2 linked regions of the Natranaerobius thermophilus JW/NM-WN-LF genome follow. The main gene of each other region encodes a partner of the protein of the gene in region 2 in a complex. Links are inferred from orthologs where the notes say so. Each region holds a gene or a part of one and is shown on either strand. Other genes may lie near its edges.

What was found.
Region 1: the proteins of secY (region 2) and secA are in contact, whole or in part, in a crystal structure (PDB 3DIN), measured with the Thermotoga maritima proteins. The link is inferred for Natranaerobius thermophilus JW/NM-WN-LF from one-to-one orthologs. Residues at the interface, in WP_004081795.1 of Thermotoga maritima: Glu108, Gly109, Glu110, Glu111, Ala236, Glu237, Arg238, Arg239, Ile240, Thr241, Ile242, Gln243, Tyr244, Ala245, Arg246, Arg247, Val248, Thr249, Gly250, Arg251, Arg252, Val253, Tyr254, Gly256, Ala257, Ser258, Thr259, Tyr260, Leu261, Pro262; in WP_004082002.1 of Thermotoga maritima: Glu261, Ala262, Arg263, Lys300, Ala301, Arg302, Thr303, Ile304, Ile305, Leu323, Tyr324, Asp325, Pro326, Val329, Ser330, Tyr333, Ile336, Lys340, Phe345, Val349, Glu363, Phe364, Tyr374, Ser375, Gly376, Gly377, Glu393, Ile395, Thr482, Ser483.

Annotation. Positions count from the first base shown.
Region 1 is NC_010718.1:2,350,065-2,359,807, reverse strand. The notes cover bases 2,951-6,179. They hold secA (preprotein translocase subunit SecA), read left to right. Parts: upstream 2,951-3,318; coding sequence 3,319-5,979; downstream 5,980-6,179. Other genes in these bases: NTHER_RS11275 (hypothetical protein), read left to right, coding at 2,951-3,210. Outside these bases: NTHER_RS11285 (P1 family peptidase), read right to left, coding at 1-424; NTHER_RS15965 (hypothetical protein), read left to right, coding at 694-2,091; more of NTHER_RS11275, read left to right, coding at 2,326-2,950; NTHER_RS11260 (YitT family protein), read left to right, coding at 7,437-8,321; NTHER_RS11255 (transketolase), read left to right, coding at 8,431-9,285; NTHER_RS11250 (transketolase family protein), read left to right, coding at 9,285-9,743. UniProt on the Escherichia coli protein: Required for protein export, interacts with the SecYEG preprotein conducting channel.
Region 2 is NC_010718.1:221,822-231,196, reverse strand. What follows is about bases 101-2,961. They hold secY (preprotein translocase subunit SecY), read right to left. Parts: upstream 2,231-2,961; coding sequence 971-2,230; downstream 101-970. Other genes in these bases: rpsE (30S ribosomal protein S5), read right to left, coding at 2,897-2,961; rpmD (50S ribosomal protein L30), read right to left, coding at 2,693-2,884; rplO (50S ribosomal protein L15), read right to left, coding at 2,232-2,672; NTHER_RS01200 (adenylate kinase), read right to left, coding at 307-951; map (type I methionyl aminopeptidase), read right to left, coding at 101-310. Outside these bases: more of map, read right to left, coding at 1-100; more of rpsE, read right to left, coding at 2,962-3,403; rplR (50S ribosomal protein L18), read right to left, coding at 3,433-3,798; rplF (50S ribosomal protein L6), read right to left, coding at 3,827-4,363; rpsH (30S ribosomal protein S8), read right to left, coding at 4,392-4,790; NTHER_RS01160 (type Z 30S ribosomal protein S14), read right to left, coding at 4,817-5,002; rplE (50S ribosomal protein L5), read right to left, coding at 5,030-5,569; rplX (50S ribosomal protein L24), read right to left, coding at 5,598-5,921; rplN (50S ribosomal protein L14), read right to left, coding at 5,943-6,311; rpsQ (30S ribosomal protein S17), read right to left, coding at 6,347-6,604; rpmC (50S ribosomal protein L29), read right to left, coding at 6,634-6,831; rplP (50S ribosomal protein L16), read right to left, coding at 6,821-7,255; rpsC (30S ribosomal protein S3), read right to left, coding at 7,273-7,962; rplV (50S ribosomal protein L22), read right to left, coding at 7,967-8,308; rpsS (30S ribosomal protein S19), read right to left, coding at 8,338-8,622; rplB (50S ribosomal protein L2), read right to left, coding at 8,662-9,375. UniProt on the Escherichia coli protein: The central subunit of the protein translocation channel SecYEG. Consists of two halves formed by TMs 1-5 and 6-10.

The sequences.
Region 1 (9,743 bases), 2.1 Mb from region 2 along the record:
GGGGATTTGAGTTGGCGGCATTTTTTGCGGCCTGATAGCCCATATTGGCATCGGGACGAGTCCGGGGATCGCCGATTCCCAGGTCAAACAAAATTGCACCTGGGACTATGGGAACTTTGGCATAACCTGTGGGAACACCCACACCCGATTCTTCTAAGTACTTCATGATACCACCTGCTGCTTCTAATCCAAAGGCACTGCCTCCGGCAAGAAAAATGCCGTGAACTTCTTCCACCAGGTTAGTGGGGTCTAGTAGATCTGTTTCTCTAGTGCCCGGGGCGCTACCCCTGACATCTACCCCGGCCGTAACTCCCTGACCTTCTGTAGTGGTAATTACGGTTACACCCGTGGCTGCCTGAAAATCTTGGGCATGACCAAATTTAAAATCTGTCAGTTCCGTAATACTACAGCTCTTTATAGACAAATATATCAATCCTCCTTCAGTTTGAGATCAGTTGTAATCAGAATATAATTGAGTCGATACGTGGCCATGGGAATATCTGTCGCATCTGTGATGATTATGCAGCTAATGTGCGTTGAACATTAAGCCATAAGATGCATGTCTCAAGTGTAATCAAGTGTGATGCGCGTATTTAATAAAAATTAATTAGTGTTTGTTAATTTATTCTATCCCTACATGAGAAAAACCTTGATATTAACAAGGGATTTTAATTAGACGAGGTGGTGAATAGTATGGGAGTTTCAGCAGTCATCTTTCACAATTCGGGGAAAGTCCATCAGGATAATGAACTTTTGTCCCTAATGAATAGAGTGGAAAATGAGTTGTTTTTAGATTATCTAAAAAAGCTTCTACAAATACCTGAAATAGACAAGGTGTTTGCTGTTACCAGTGTTAAGGATCATAAGAAATTACGGGAAGATTTAGAAAAGCTGCAGAAGCTGCCACAGCAACAGCCGCAACACCCTAGGCAGCAGCAACACCCTAGGCAGCCGCAACAACCTGAGCCGCCGCAACATTCGAAGCAGCAACACTCGAAGCAGCTGCAACAATCAAAACAGCAGCAGTCACATCAGTCACAGTCACAGTCACAGTCACAGCAGGCTCAGTCACAGAGGGATCAAAGAGATCAATCAGCTCGGTCAGCGCAACACTGCCGGACAACACAACTAATTCAGTCAGCGCAACCCCAAACCCAACTCGAAATCATCAATTCCGAACAGGAAGGGAGCTTTCATCTAGGAAAAACCCTACAAAAGCTTGTAACTGACTACGAGCTCGACCGAGTTTTAGTTTCTGGCGGCACGGCCCTTCCCTTGATGGAAACCTGGGAGCTTGGACGCTACATCCGAGAACTGCAAGACCGGGATGATTTTATGATCACTAATAATCCCCAGTCCGGAGACCTGATTTTGTTTCATCCTGCCCGTCTTGTCAATGAGATTCCCCAATTTGCTTCAGACAACGAACTGTCAAATAATCTCAGATATCAGGCCGGCCTACCTCAAAAGCTTATGGATAAATCTACAGCTCCCCTCTTTGATATAGATACACCTGTAGATCTACTCTTGTATTATCAACTGACCGGAAAACCGAGTTGGCTCATGGAAGAATACGGTCACTTATTTGCCAGACTTCAAAACAAGCTCGAAGAAGTGTCTAGGATAGCGGCTACTGATTATCGGGAACTCATTCTGGCAGGCAGGGTATCTGGCAATATAATTTCATACATTAATGAACATCTGCGGGTGCGTCTGCGCATATTTTCCGAGGAGCGAGGCATGAAGGCCCTTAAGCGAATCCAGGAGAGAAAGGTCAGTTCTTTTATGGGAAATTTACTAGAAGACCTCGGTCCCCAGGGCCTATTTTCCTATCTGGAAAAAGTGGGAGAAGCCGCCCTTATAGATACCAGGGTTATGTTTTATCACATGAAAAGGGGGCTGCCTGATCAACAAGGTGCAGATTTGGACCGGTTTTATTCAGATCTGTTTTTATATGAGTATGTTCAGGATCCGGTCATCAAAGAGTTTACCAAATGTGGTTATCAGTCTTCAATGCCTTTGCTAATGGGAGGGCATTCTCTGGTGTCTGGTGGTATTTACGCTCTTACTAGCTTGATTTATAGATCATAAATTCTTTATTGCAATGCAAGGGTGTTACCTTTCGTTATTGATACTGTAAAATTTTCAATTGAACGGATTATGCGGGTTAGTCAATACATCTCAGTAAGCTTAACGAGTGAACAGGAGAATTAGAGTCAAACTTTCAAGCAGAAATAAGTAGTCACAAAAGTTTTAAAATGATAAAATTAATTTATTGCCTGTACATTTTATGATTGATTGCATAATTGGAGGTGTGACAATACAATGCCCATTGCATCTATTCACGAAAATATTCTTAAAGCCCTGGGGACCATTAGGAATCATCCTAAACTGTTGTACTTTGCCCTAGGATTGATGATTTTCTTTTATATATTGACCTTACCCTTACTGCTTAATCAAGGTAATTTTTATATTGATTATGCCGATATGGACTTTGGCTATATCATGGAACAGGTAATGCCTTATATGTTTCCTGGATCACCGCCTATCGGCTTGCCTCATTCAGGTGAAAATTATATCCCTGCTGATGCTACTCAAATAGGGTTGATCCCATTTTTGGTTGCTGGGGCTATAACCACATTTTTGGCACCGGCCTATCTTGGCTTGATCCGGACTGCTGTCAGAAAAGATCAGGGCCTTTGTGAAGATAAACTTGAACTGGATACTTTTTTGAGTTACGGTGGCAGGTACTTTCTCAAGTTTCTCTTTGTGTTTTTGATTTTAGGTGCAGTATTTTTGGCTGCCGGATTGGTCTTTGGTACAGCCGGTTATATTTTGGGCTTAATATTTGGAAGGACTGCTTTGATTTCTAGTCTTGTATTAAATGTAGTTTTGATTTTAATATCTTTTAATTTTATCTTTGTAGAATTTGAAATTTTAGAACACGAACGGGAAGAATCGATAATAGAAGTGATTTTATCTGCTCTTAGCTATATAGGAAACGTAAAAAATCAACTAATCTGGTATGTCTGTACTTTCTTTCTCATAGGGCTTGTAACCATGGGAATTAACTTGACAATAGATTCTCTACCGGTAATTTCATATATAGTGATACCTCTAATCAGCACTGGAGTGTTGACTGTACTATTACTCACTTTATATCATTATTATCGCGATATAGCTGACGCATCCCAAGAACCCGATGAATAAAATCAAGAGTTAAAGATATTGTAAACTCCTTGGAAATTCCCCAGGACTAGCTTGTAATCCTTACTATTAAGTGATAAAATTGTCCATGAGCTTAAGGAGGGATGTTAATTGGTAAAGAATTTAATATATAAGATTATTGGAGATCCCAATGACAGGGAATTAAAAAAATTGCAAAAATATGTAGACAGGGTAAACGAACTAGAGCCTGAAATCCAGGCTCTTTCAGATAATGAACTAAAAAATAAGACTCCAGAATTCAAAAATCGCCTTGAACAGGGGGAGACCTTGGAGGACTTGTTACCCGAGGCCTTTGCCGTGGTAAGAGAGGCCAGTAACAGAGTCCTGGGAATGCGCCATTTCGATGTTCAGGTTTTGGGTGGAGTTGTTCTACACCAGGGAAGGATTGCCGAAATGAAAACCGGTGAAGGTAAAACCCTGGTTGCCACAATGCCTGCCTATTTAAATGCCTTAACGGGCAAAGGTGTGCATATCATTACTGTTAACGATTACCTGGCCCAGCGTGACAGTGAATGGATGGGTGAGGTATATAACTTTTTGGGACTAGAAGTAGGTTTAATTGTCCACGGTATGAATTCCCAGGAGCGCAGGGAATCTTATGCCTGTGATATCGTCTTTGGGACAAACAATGAATTCGGTTTCGATTACTTAAGGGACAATATGGCTCTTTACGAAAAGGATTTGACCCAGAGAGAGCTAAACTTTGCCATTATTGACGAGGTAGACAGTATCCTGGTGGATGAAGCCAGAACTCCATTGATCATTTCCGGAGCTTCCGACAAACCCAAGGAACTGTATTACAAAATGGCCAAGTTTGTACCAATTCTCAAGCAAGATGAAGATTATACAGTAGATGAAAAGGCCAATAGCGTCATGCTCACTGAAGATGGCGTTGATAAGGCGGAACGCTTTTTAGGTGTGGATAATCTATATGATGATACCAACCTAGAGCTGTCTCACCACTTGAACCAGGCCCTAAAGGCCCACGCCTTGATGAAAAGGGATAATGACTATGTGGTGGAAAACGGCCAGGTGGTCATAGTAGACCAGTTCACAGGCCGAAAAATGCCAGGTAGACGATACAGTGACGGCCTTCACCAGGCCATTGAGGCCAAGGAAGGTGTGCAGATAGAAAAGGAAAACCAGACACTTGCCAGTATTACTTTCCAGAACTTCTTTAAGCTGTACAACAAGCTCTCGGGTATGACCGGAACAGCTGCTACTGAAGAAGAGGAATTCCAGGAAATATACGGTATGGATGTGGTGATTGTTCCCACCAATGAACCCATGATCAGAGAAGACCTACCTGACCGAGTTTACAAGACGGAAGAGGCCAAGTTCCAAGCTGTGGCCGACGATATAGAAGAATGTTACAACCGAGGTCAGCCGGTACTAGTGGGTACAGTGTCCATTGAAAAGTCCGAGGAACTTTCCCATATGTTGAAAAAACGCGGAGTTTCTCATCAAGTTCTGAATGCCAAGCATCACGAAAAAGAGGCGGAAATTATCAAAAATGCCGGCCAAAAGGGCACTGTAACCATTGCCACTAACATGGCTGGTAGGGGTACCGATATTGTCCTAGGACCCGGTGTAAAAGAGCTGGGCGGCCTTTATGTCATCGGTACCGAACGTCACGAAAGTAGAAGGATTGATAATCAGCTGCGAGGTCGTTCCGGAAGACAGGGTGATCCCGGTGCCAGTAGATTTTACGTCTCTTTAGAAGACGATTTGATGCGATTATTTGGTTCAGACAATATTTATTCTATGATGGATAAGCTGGGTATGGAAGAAGATCAGGCCATTGACTCTTCCTTTGTCTCCAGTGCCATTGAAAATGCTCAGAAGAAGGTAGAAGGTAGAAACTTCAGTATCCGAAAACATGTCTTGGAATACGATAATGTTATGGATCAGCAGCGTAAGGTAATCTATGAACAAAGAAGACAGGTCTTGCAAGGTGATAACCTGCGGGACGAAATCATGGATATGATCTCAGATGTAATTGAGGAAGCCATTGAAAGTTACGCTTCCGAGAAGATATATCCCGAGGAATGGGATTTAGATGCCTTGATGCAATTCGGGCGAAAGAGCTTCTTGCTTCCTGAAAAGGGCAGTGTCCAGGAACTTAAAGAACTTACAAATGATAAAGAACCCAAAGAAGCCATTGATGCCATGCGCGAATATCTTATGGATCTGGCCAAGGAAGCTTATCAGGAAAAAGAAGATGAAATTGGCGAAGAGCGCATGCGCGAGGTAGAACGGGTTATCCTGCTGCGAGTTGTGGATTCCAAGTGGATGGATCACTTGGATGCCATGGAACAGCTTCGACAGGGTATTGGCCTGCGGGCATACGGTCAGAAGAACCCGCTGGTTGAGTATAAGTACGAAGGTTATCAGATGTTCCAGAATATGATTGCCTCTATTAAAGAAGAAGTTACTCGATTAATTCTCAGAGTAAAGATCAACGAACAAGAGGCACCTAAGCGTCAATCAGTTGCCAATGTGAGTGGCCAACAAGGCGGTGGAGGCGCTACTAGAAGTTCCTTCCAGGACCACGGAAATCCAGCTGGTTCTGCAGGTGGTGGAGCAAAAACGGCCTCAGGTGGAGGCTCAGAAGGAACAGCTAGTGGTAATGAATCTCAAGAACAGCCCAAGAAAACTCCCATTCGCCGGGGTAAAAAGATCGGCCGAAATGAGCCGTGCCCCTGCGGAAGTGGTAAAAAATACAAGAAATGCTGTGGCAAACCGGCTTAAGTTCTAAGTTCTAATTCAATGCTGTCTGGTCCGATATTGACTCGGGCCTTGCAGCATGTTTTATTTAATTGCCTAATCGCCTGGTTTGACCTTGCCCTTGGTGAATCATGCGGGTTTGACAGTACATCTTAACGAGTACGAGTGAACTGGAGAATTAGAGCCATAGGAGAATTAGAGCCATTTTTAAATGAAATTGAAATTTTACAATTAACAACATTGTAAAAATAACATAAATCAGTTAGGAGTGATTTTGTGCAAGACAAAAACAGTGACAAAAGAATTCAAAACATGGGTGAATTAAAGACCAGATTTCAAGAGCTAACTGAACAATTAAACGAAATGAGGGCTTCACTTTGACCCGGATGGGATGGAGAAGCGCTTAAAAGAACTTGAAAAGCAAATGACTGAACCCGGCTTTTGGGATGATCAAGACCGGGCCAAAAAGGTGACCCAGGAACGACAGGAACTTAAAGAACATTTAGATGAGATAAAGGAACTGGATGAACTCAAGGATGAAGTTTCTGTCATGATTGAGTTGTCTGAAGAAGACGAAACAGATGGAACTAATATGAAAGAAATAAAACAGGCCTTGTTTCAATTTGAAGAACAGTTATCAGAGATCAGGCTAAAAAATATGCTGAAAGACCGCTATGATGAAAATAATGCTATCATTAGCTTACATGCCGGTGCCGGTGGGACTGAAAGCCAGGATTGGGTGGAAATGTTGCACAGAATGTACATCCGCTGGATGGAGCACCGGGGCTTTAATTACGAGACCCTGGACTTTTTACCGGGAGATGAAGCCGGTGTAAAATCAGTAACCATGATGGTGAAAGGAAAGTATGCCTTTGGTTACTTAAAATCAGAAGCCGGAGTACACAGATTGGTTAGGGTGTCACCCTTTGATTCTTCCGGTAGAAGACATACTTCTTTCGCATCGATGGATGTGGTACCGGAAATTGATGATGATATAGAAATTGACATCAAGGATGATGACCTAAAGATTGACACATACCGGGCCAGCGGAGCCGGAGGACAGCATGTTAATACCACGGATTCCGCCGTTCGGATCACCCACCATCCTACAGGAATTGTGGTTCAATGTCAGAATGAAAGGTCTCAGCATAAAAACCGGGAAGTTGCCATGAAGATTTTGAAGGCAAAGCTGGCAGCCATTGAAGAGGAAAAACGCCGACAGGAACAAGAAGCCATGCGGGGGGATAAAAAAGAGATCGCCTGGGGTAGCCAGATTAGATCTTATGTTTTTCACCCCTATACCATGGTAAAAGATCATAGAACCAACCTGGAAGAAGGCAATGCCGATGCCGTCCTGGATGGAAAGTTGGATCATTTTATCCAGGAATATCTGAAGCAAAGAATGAATGACAGGATGTCCCAGTAACCGATAACGAGCTCGACACAAAACAAGCCTTCACATCAGGAAAGGAGGAGTAGCTATGAAAAAGATAGTTTTTAAAGAAAGTCACAAAAAGAAGTTAAAGGAACTTATCCTGGATTTTATCGGGATAGCCATCGGGTGTGCCATTGCAGCAGCGGGTATGAATGCCTTTTTAATCCCCAATCAATTGGCTGCCGGTGGTGTTAGTGGTTTGGGAATTGTCCTGTTATATGTACTGGGAATTCCCGTAGGTTTAACTGTACTGGCCTTTAATATTCCTCTGTTAATTGCAGAGGGTAAAATAATGGGGGTCAAATATACGGTCAGGACCATTTTTGGTGCAATAATGTTTTCAGTATTAATTGAAGCTTTCACCTTCGTTCCTGATGTGACAGGCGATATATTCTTGTCGGCCATTTACGGTGGTCTTACAGTTGGACTGGGACTCGGAATAGTTTTCCGGAACCGGGGAACTACCGGTGGAACGGCCTTGGCTGCCCAGTTATTACAAAAGTTTACCGGTCTGACCATGGGTCAGGGTATAGTCGGCTTTGATATGGTAATCATCGCGACTTCAGCCATTTTCTTTGGTGCCGAAATAGCCCTGTACGCCTTAGTCAGTTTATTTGTTTCCAGTAAAGTTATCGATATGGTAGAGCAAGGTTTTGGACAGGAAAAAGCCGCATTTATCATTTCCAATAAATCAAAGGAAATTTCTGAGGAAATTTTACATCAGTTGGGCCGCGGTGTCACCAATATTACAGCCAAGGGTGGCTATACCGGTGAGGACCGGGAAGTATTGTTCGCCGTTGTGAGTAGAACTGAAATTTCCAAGATGAAATATCTGGTTTATTCCCAGGATGAAAACGCATTTTTAATTGTCACAAATGCTAGCGAAGTTATGGGAGAAGGGTTTAAAGCGGTGGATCCCGAAGAATTATAAGAACTGTAAGCATTTAATTTTCTTTTTGCAGGAATCGAGAATAAATCTAACTAAATAAAGAAAAATTAGGCATTAGTGCCAACATCGACACCATGGAGGTGAAAGAAATATGGCCATCACGGCTAAAGAAAAAAGTTATCTCAGTGAAATGGCGTATAAAATCAGGGTAGAAACTTTAAAGATGCTTAATAAAGCAGAATCAGGCCATCCGGGCGGTTCCCTGTCCATGGCTGATATATTATCTTCCCTTTATTTTAAGCATATGAATATAGACCCTGAAAACGGAGAAGATCCCGATAGAGACAGATTGGTACTGAGTAAGGGCCATGGAGTGCCCGGCCTTTATTCTGTATTGGCTTTAAAGGGTTTCTTTCCCTTAGATGAATTACAAACCTTGAGAGACATTAATTCCAGGCTGCAAGGTCATCCCGATAGAAAAGGTACACCGGGTATCGAGATGACAACTGGATCTTTGGGTCAAGGCCTGTCAGCAGCTAATGGTATGGCCCTGGCTGCCAAGATGGACGGTCGAGACTACAATGTTTACTGCATTTTGGGTGATGGTGAGATCCAGGAAGGTCAAATTTGGGAAGCGGCCATGACAGCTTCTCATTACAAGATCGATAATTTGATTGGCATTTTGGATTACAATGGCCTGCAAATCGACGGTAAAGTTGAAGACATTATGGATCCTGGCCCGGTTTCCGATAAATGGCGAGCCTTTGGCTGGTATGTTATTGAGACCGATGGTCATGATCTGGAAAAGTTTAATGCAGCTATCGAAGAAGCCAAGGGAGTTAAAGATCAACCTGTAATGATCGTGGCAGATACTGTTAAAGGCAAAGGAGTTTCATACATGGAAAATGTAGTTGACTGGCACGGTAAGGCGCCAGGAGACGAGGAACTAGAGCAGGCATTAGAAGAACTTGAACAAGGCCTAGCAGGCACAAGGGGGGAAGAGTAATGGCAAATATCGGCGAAAAAATACCTACCAGAAAGGCCTATGGTGAGACGCTAATCGAACTAGGTCAAGAGCGTTCAGATATAGTGGTTTTAGATGCCGACCTGTCTAAATCAACTAAGACTGCAGGTTTTCAAAAGGAATTCCCAGAGCGATTTTTCAATGTGGGAATTTCGGAAGCTGATCTCATGGGGACTGCAGCTGGTTTTGCTACTACAGGTAAAACGGTGTTTGCTAGTACCTTTGCTATATTTGCTACTGGTAGAGCTTATGATCAGGTGCGAAACTCCATCTGTTATCCCAAATTAAATGTAAAAATTGCCGCCACCCATTGTGGCTTAACTGTAGGAGAAGACGGGGCTTCCCATCAAATGCTAGAAGATATGGCCTTGATGCGAGCTCTTCCCAATATGAAAGTCATGGTGCCTGCTGATGCTACTTCTGCCAGAGCTTTGGTGAAA
Region 2 (9,375 bases):
CATGATAACCTTTATAATTAGCACCAATATCTATACTGATGATATCTCCTTCCTGCAATTTTTTAATGGCAGGAATTCCGTGCACAACTTCATGATTTATTGAAGCACATATGCTCGCCGGAAACCCGTGGTAGCCTTTAAAAGAGGGATGAGCATTTTGCCTTTTTATATAGTCTTCCGCTATTTTATCCAATTCTACAGTGGTTATGCCTGGAGTAATTGCTTCAGCAACTTTTTGATGGGTTTCTGCTACGATTCTTCCTGCTACTCTCATCAATTCTAGCTCTTGGTTACTTTTTTTAATAATCATTGTTTTGCTTGCACTGCCTTTAGTATATCGCGGAAGACCTCTTCAGGCGACTTAGTACCGTCAATTTTCTTTAAAATCCCTCGATCCTGGTAATACTCCACCAGGGGTTGGGTATTTTCTAAATAAACTTCCAGTCGCTCTTTTGCCGTTTCCTCATTATCGTCGTCTCTCTGATATAGTTCGCCTTCGTCCTCATCACAGACTCCCCGAACTTGAGGAGGATTAAACTTAATATGATAACTTTTACCGCATTTTCTACAAATCCTACGACCTGAAAGTCTATCTATCAATTCATCCTTTGATACATCGATATATACTGCCGCTGTCAAGGGGTTGTCACTCAACACTTTATCAAGGGCTTCAGCCTGAGTCACTGTACGAGGGAAACCATCTAATATAAAACCTTCATGACAATCCGGCTTTTTTAATCTTTCTTCAACAATTCCTATTACAACATCGTCAGGAACCAACTGTCCAGCATCCATGTAAGATTTAGCTTCTTTGCCAAGTTCAGTTCCTTCGGATACAGCTTTTCGAAAAATGTCACCTGTTGCAATGTGTGGTACATCCAATTCTTTTGATAGTTTTTCAGCTTGTGTTCCTTTTCCTGCTCCTGGAGGTCCCATTAAAATTATGCGCATTTCTTACCCCCCTAAAATATCACTTCTTCATAAAGCCTTGATAGTGTCTCATCAACATCTGGCTCTCGATTTGCTTCATTGTCTCCAAAGCCACACCTACCATAATGATCAATGCCGTTCCACCAAACATAATGTTCATCTCTACTACACCATCGAGTAATATTGGTAAGATAACAATACCCGCCAGGGCAAAAGCTCCGGCAAGAGTAATTCTATCCATGATTTTACTTAAATATTTGGCTGTGGGTTTACCAGGTCTGATACCGGGTATAAAACCACCGTATTTTTTCATATTGTCTGCCATATCTTGAGGGTTAAACTGGATTGCTGTATAGAAGTAGGTGAAGAAAACTATTAAAACAACATACAGAACTGTATTCAGTGGTGTTCCAAATCCTATCGCATTTGCTATACTAACAGCAATGGGGTGTTGTATGAATTGCGCTATAGTTTCCGGAAACATCAGAATTGATGATGCAAAGATTACCGGGATTACCCCTGCTTGATTTACTTTTAATGGAATGTGAGTTGACTGACCACCGTACATCTTTCGACCTACAACTCTTTTAGCATATTGTACTGGAATCTGTCTACGACCTTCCTGTAAGGCTACAACTCCTACAATTACACTCAAGAGTATAGCTAGTAATACTAGCACCAGTAAAATATTAATTTCTCCCACTCTTACCATTTCGTACATTGTAGTAATAACCTGAGGTATCCGGGATACTATTCCAGCAAATATAATGATGGAAATTCCATTTCCAATACCTCTATCATTAATCTGTTCACCAAGCCACATAAGAAAAGCAGTTCCTGCCGTAAGAGACAGAATTATTACCATATAAGATGTAAAGCTCGGGTCTACTACTGCAGGCCTTAATAGACCTAAAGTCATACCTATGGCCTGCAGAAAAGCAATTATTACTGTCCCGTAACGAGTATACTGGGCTAACTTTTTCTTTCCTTCTTGACCTTCTTTGGACCATTGCTCAAATTTTGGAACAACTACAGTTAACAGTTGCATGATAATTGAAGCATTGATGTATGGGGTAATACTCATGGCAAATATTGACAACTGGCTCAAGGCTCCACCAGCTATTACATTTAAAAACCCGAATAAATCTTGCCCTTCAAACAGCTGTTGAATTTGTGTAGCATCTATTCCAGGAACCGGTACGTGAGCACCTAATCTAAAAACAAACAACATAGCCAAGGTGAAAATCAACTTTTGTCTCAGGTCCTTAATGCGCCATGCATTAACGAGAGTACCAAGCACCCTAAATCACCTCTACCTTTCCACCGGCTTCCTCAATTTTTTCTTTTGCTTGTTTAGAAAATTTATGGGCCTTTACTGTTATTTTTTTGTCAATCTCACCTTTGCCTAGAACTTTTATTCCGTCTTTAACACCTTTAATTACTTTACTTTCTAGTAAAACTTCAGGAGTTATTTCGGTTCCTTCTTCAAAATCATTAAGAGTTTCTACATTAACGATGGCATATTCTTTTTTGAAGGCATTAGTAAAACCTCTTTTAGGCAGTCGCTCTTGTAAAGGCATTTGACCACCTTCAAAACCTGGACGAACTCCACCACCGGTTCTTGCATTTTGACCTTTATGGCCCCGGCCTGCCGTTTTTCCCAGACCGGAACTCATCCCACGTCCTTTTCTCTTTCGTGACTTTTTATAGTTAGTTTTAGGTCTTAATTCATGCAATCTCAACTGTTCCCACCTCCTTAAAACTAAGCTTCCAATTCCTCGACTTCAACAAGGTTGCTAACTTTATCAATCATACCTCGAATTTCTGGAGTATCATTTTTTATAACGGAGTGACTCCGTTTTTTAAGTCCTAGTGCTTTAATAGTCCTTATCTTTCCATCTGAAACTCCGATTAAACCGCGTTTCAGAGTTACTTTTAATTTTTTATCAGCCATTCCAAATCCCTCCTAACCCTGTAGGTCTTTAACAGATATACCGCGTAGTCTGGCCACTTGTTCTGCAGTTTTTAATTGGTTTAAACCTGCAATAGTTGCATTTACCATACTTTTGGCATTATTGGAGCCTAAGGACTTGGTTAAAATGTCTCTGATTCCAGCCTGTTCTAAGACGGCACGAACGGGTCCACCTGCAATAACTCCTGTACCTTCATAAGCAGGCTTTAATAGGACCTGGCCACCTCCATCTCGACCAACAATTTCGTGTGGTATAGTAGTTCCTACCATTGGCACTTTGATGAGGTTTTTCTTAGCATCTTCAATACCTTTTCTAATAGCTTCAGGTACTTCGACGGCCTTACCGTTTCCGGCTCCAACATAGCCATTTTCATCCCCAACGACTACTAGGGCACTGAAACTAAAACGGCGACCACCTTTAACAACTTTAGTAACACGATTTATTTCTACTACTTTTTCACTTAAATCAAGTTTGTTTGGGTCAAAGTCTTTTCTGCGCAAAACCTTTTCCCTCCTTCTCGTCGATTATCTTAAAAGTTCAGTCCTTCTTCACGTGCTGCTTCCGCCAAGGCTTTCACCCTGCCGTGATATAAATATCCACCTCTGTCAAATATCACATCTTCTATTCCTTTATCTTTAGATCTCTTTGCAATCAACCTGCCTACAGCAGCGCTAGCTTCTTGGTTGTTCTTGCCCTGATAGTCATCTTTAATTTCTGGATCCAGGGTAGAAGCATGCACTAAAGTATGCCCTCTATTATCATCTATCACTTGAGCGTGAATGTTTTTGGCACTTCGATAAACATTTAGTCTAGGCCTTTCAGAAGTGCCATATATTTTTTTTCTTACCCGTCGATGACGTTTTTTACGTGCTTGTTTTCTATCAAAACGCGGCATACAACTTCACTCCTTTCTCACTTAAGACCTATTTGCCAGTTTTACCGACCTTACGAATAATTTGTTCCTCTGCGTATTTAATACCTTTACCTTTATAAGGTTCAGGTTTGCGTACAGCTCTAATTCTTGCAGCCACCTGTCCAACAACTTCTTTATCAGTACCTTTTACAATAATTTGGTTGTTTTTGGGTACTTCAATCTCCACACCTTCAGGTGGTTCTATTGTAACAGGGTGTGAGTAACCTACATTTAATACAAGGTTTTTCCCTTGCATCTGCGCTCGATAACCAACCCCGACTATTTCCAAATGTCTTTCAAAGCCATTGGTTACACCTTCAACCATATTGGCAATTAAACTTCTGGATAGACCATGAAGGGATTTATGATGGTTACTGTCCGTTGGCCTTTTGACTAACAATTGTCCTTCCTCTTCTTCTAGGATAATTGACTGGTCAACAACTTGGCTCAACTCACCCTTGGGCCCTTTTACTGTAACTTCATTATTGTTTATACTGATATCAACGCTATCAGGTATTTCTATAGGCTTTTTACCAATCCGGGACATTCCTTACACCTCCATTTCCACCTTGTTCTTACCAGATATAACAAAGTATTTCGCCACCGATACCTTGATCTCTGGCCTCTCTATCTGTTAAGAGGCCACTAGACGTAGATACTACGGCAATTCCCAGACCACCTAGGACTCTTGGGATTTCATCTTTTTTGGCATATACTCTTAAGCCCGGTTTACTAATTCTTTTTAAACCACTGATCACCTGTTCGTCATTATCGCTATACTTAAGCTCAATTCTTAAAATCCCCTGTTTGTTGTCATCTATATATTCAAAGTCGTTAATATAACCTTCTCTTTTCAAAATATCAACAAGTTCTCTTTTTAATTTCGAAGCCGGTATCTCAACTTGTTTGTGATACACGGATTGGGCATTCCTGATGCGAGTTAACATATCTGCAATAGGATCTGTCATTGTCATCGTTTCGACCTCCTTCCTTCCTCGTTTTACCAACTAGCCTTTCTTACACCTGGCAATTTGCCTTCATGAGCCAGTTCTCTAAAGCATATTCTACACATGCCAAATTTCCTCAAGTAAGCATGAGAACGACCACAAATTTTGCATCTATTGTAAGCTCGTGTTTTAAATTTAGGCCGCTTTTTAGCTTTCGCTATTAAAGACTTTCTAGCCATCAGTCACCCTCCTTTGTCAGTTTCAATTTAACCGCTAAAAGGCATGCCAAGTCGTTCTAACAGTTTTTTGGCTTCTTCGTCAGTTTCAGCGGTTGTAGCAATGATGATGTCCATACCCTGAACTCTTTCGATATCGTCATACTCTAGTTCAGGAAACACCATTTGCTCTTTTAATCCGAGAGAGTAGTTCCCTCGTCCGTCAAAAGCTTTGGGTGAAACACCTTTAAAGTCTCTAACACGAGGTAATGCTACATTAATAAGTTTATCCAAGAAGTGATACATGCGCTCACCTCTAAGAGTTACCTTACAACCTACTGGCATACCTTGTCGTACTTTGAAGTTTGCGATAGATCTTTTAGCTTTAGTAACAACGGGCTTTTGCCCGGTAACTTGTTCAAGGTTTTCAACAGCGTTGTCAAGAATTTTAGGGTTATCTTTAGCATCTCCAATTCCCATATTAACAACTACTTTTTCTAGTTTGGGAACCTCCATGATATTTTTATAACCCATTTCATCTTTTAATTTGGGTTTTACTTCTCCACGGTAATGTTCTAATAAACGCGCCAATTATCTCGCCCTCCTTTCCATAAACCTGTTACAGTTCCACACCGCATTTCTTACAAATTCTACTTTTATTACCTTTATCATCGATTTTCGCACCTGTTCTTACAGGTTTTTGACATTTAGAACAATAAACCATCACTTTATCTGCGTAAACAGGGCCCTCCTGCTCAACAATTCCACCTTGAGGATTTTCCTGTGTTGCTCTGGTGTGTTTATTAATCATGTTCACACCTTCTACCAAAACTTTTTGTTCAGATGGGAAAGTTCGAAGAACTTTTCCTCTTTTACCTTTATCTTTTCCAGAAATAACAACTACAGTATCTCCTGATTTAACATGCAGTTTTTGTTGTGGCATTCTAGGTCACACCTCCTTCGTCTACAGTACTTCAGGAGCCAGTGAAATAATCTTCATATATTTCTTCTCTCTCAATTCACGTGTAACGGGTCCGAATATTCTTGTACCACGAGGATCTTTATTTTCATCAATTATAACACAAGCATTTTCATCGAACCTGATATATGAACCATCAGGTCTTTTGATTCCCCGTTTTGTTCGAACTATTACAGCCCTGACAACCTGACCTCTTTTAACAACCCCTCCTGGCGTTGCTTCTTTGATAGTTCCTACTATAACATCGCCAACATTGGCGTATTGCTTTTGGCCTGCCCCAATAACTTTTATGCATTGGATCTCGCGTGCTCCAGTGTTATCGGCTACTCGAAGGGTAGATTCTGTTTGGATCATCTAATTAGGCCTCCTTTCTCCGCGCAATATTCATTTTACAATTTAGTTCTTTCGATAATATCAACTATTCTCCAACGTTTATCTTTGGATGTAGGACGAGTTTCCATAATTTTAACTACATCACCTTCACGAGTTTCATTTGCTTCATCATGGGCTTTAAATTTTTTAGCCTGTTTGACAGTTTTTTCGTAAAGAGGATGTTTAGTTCTGCCTTCTACAAGTACTACTCTGGTTTTATCCATTTTGTCACTTACCACTCGTCCTGTTCTTACTTTTCTATTACTTCGTTCCATAAGGATAATCCCTCCTCTCGTGACCACTGTTAGCTAATATTCAATTCCCGTTCTCTCAATATAGTTTTGACGCGGGCAATGTCTTTCCTAACCTGTTTTAGACGCATAGGATTTTCGATCTGTCCTGTAGCCACTTGAAACCTAAGATTAAATAGTTCTTCTTTCAGTTCATCTAGCTTGGCTTCTAATTCACGATTAGTCATTTCTCTTATTTCTTTAGCTTTCATTGGCGTCACCACCCATCTCTTCACGTTCTACAAATTTAGTTTTAATAGGAAGTTTATGGGAGGCCAGTCTCATCGCTTCTCTGGCTGTTTCCTTAGGTACTCCAGCAACTTCAAATAAAATCCGTCCTGGTTTAACTACAGCTGCCCAGAACTCTGGAGAACCTTTTCCGCCACCCATTCTTGTTTCTGCAGGTTTTTGGGTAACGGGCTTATCTGGAAAAATCTTAACCCATACTTTTCCACCACGTTTTATATACCTAGTCAAGGCAATTCTAGCGGCCTCAATTTGTCGACTGTTAATCCAAGCTGGCTCTAGGGCCTGAAGGCCAAATTCACCAAAAGCTATCTCTTTACCGCCCTTTGCCTTGCCCTTCATACGTCCTCTCATTTGGCGCCGGAATTTTGTCCTTTTGGGCATTAACATAGTTACCTGCCTCCTTTTTACTCACTCTTTTCCTCACTTTTTTCTTTATTCTCTTCTTTGGTTTCCTCATTTTCATCAACTTCTGGTAGTACTTCACCTTTGTTAATCCAGCACTTAACCCCAATCTGTCCATAGGCAGTATTAGCTTCAACCATGCCGTAATCAATGTCAGCTCTTAGCGTTTGTAGGGGCACATTACCTTCTGTATACCATTCAGTCCGACTCATTTCTGCCCCTCCAAGTCGACCACTACACATTACTTTGATTCCTTTAGCTCCTTGTCGCATTGCTCTGCCAACAGCCTGCTTCATCGCCCTTCTAAAGGCTACACGCCTTTCTAATGCAATAGCGATACTTTTAGCAGCTAGATGTGCGTCCAACTCTGGTGTTTTAACTTCCATTACGTTAATGTGAACCTTTTTACCTGTTAAGTTTTCAATATCAGATCTTAACTTCTCTACACCACTACCGCCTTTACCGATTACCATTCCCGGCTTGGCTGTATGAAGTGTAACTTTAATTCTATTAGCAGCACGATCTATTTGAATGGCACTAACATCGGCATTGAATAATTTGTTTTCAATGTATTCTCTGATTTTTATATCTTCATGAACAAGTTCTGTATAATTCTTATCTGCATACCAGTTTGATTGCCAATCTTTTATAACTCCAATTCTTAAACCAATAGGATTGATTTTTTGACCCAAGTTTTTATCCCTCCTTTTGTTCTTTTACAACTACAGTCAAATGACTCGTTTTTTTATTTATAGGAGTAGCTCTCCCCATAGCTCTTGGACGAAACCTTTTTAAGGTAGGTCCCTCATCAACGTAACATTCCGAAATATACAAGCTGTCAGGATTCATTTCAAAGTTGTTTTCTGCATTTGCTTGAGCTGATTTAACTACTTTCTCAATAGGTTTAGTAGCGCCTTTCGGCGTCAACTGTAAAATCCCTAATGCTTCTTCTATATTTTTCCCCCTGATCATATCTATAACTTCACGGGCCTTGCGGGGGGATATTCTCACATACCTGGCGGTTGCTTTAGCTTCCATATGAACGTAACCTCCCTTCTTCCCTTAATTTACTTCAACGAGGTAGAACGCTCCGTATGATCTCCGTGACCTCTGAAAGTCCTAGTTGGAGCGAATTCACCTAATTTATGGCCAACCATATCCTCTGTAATAAAAACTGGCACGTGTTTTCTACCATCGTGTACAGCAATGGTATGGCCAATCATATCTGGCAAGATAGTTGATCTTCTGGACCAGGTCTTGATAACTTGTTTTTTATTACTTTTATTCATCTCTTTAACTTTTTTAAGCAAGTGATCGTCCACAAAAGGCCCTTTTTTAATTGATCTAGGCACTGAAAACTACCTCCTTTCAAGAGAATCTCGACTCAGTACTTACTGATTTCTTTTTTTCACTATATATTTATCTGATTTCTTGGCTTTTCGCCTGGTTTTATATCCAGCTGATTTTTGGCCCCAAGGAGTATATTGAGTTTTTCTACCAACAAAGGCTTTACCTTCACCACCACCATGGGGGTGATCCACCGCGTTCATGGCAACTCCTCTAACAGAAGGTCTTTTTCCTTGCCAACGTGCTCTACCAGCTTTGCCCAAGTCTATATTCTCATGTTCAACATTGCCCACCTGTCCTACGGTAGCACGGCAATCTAAGTGAATCATTCTCACTTCTTCGGAAGGTAGTTTGACGTGAGCATATTTGCCTTCTTTAGCTACGATCTGACAGTAAGTACCCGCAGATCTTGCAAGTTGTCCACCTTTTTCAGGTTTAAGCTCTACATTGTGTACTATTGTACCAACTGGAATATTTCTAATAGGTAAAGCATTTCCTGGTCTTATTTCAGCTTTAGAACCGCTTTCAATTTTGTCTCCTGGTTTGATACCAAGTGGTGCAAGGATATATCTCTTTTCTCCATCGACATAGTTTAATAAAGCTATATATGCAGTTCTGTTTGGATCGTATTCAATTGATGCCACCTTGGCAGGCACACCATCTTTATCTCTTTTCCAATCGATAATACGATATTTTCTTTTATGTCTACCACCCTGGCGTCTTGTAGAAATACGACCTTGATTATTACGTCCTGATTT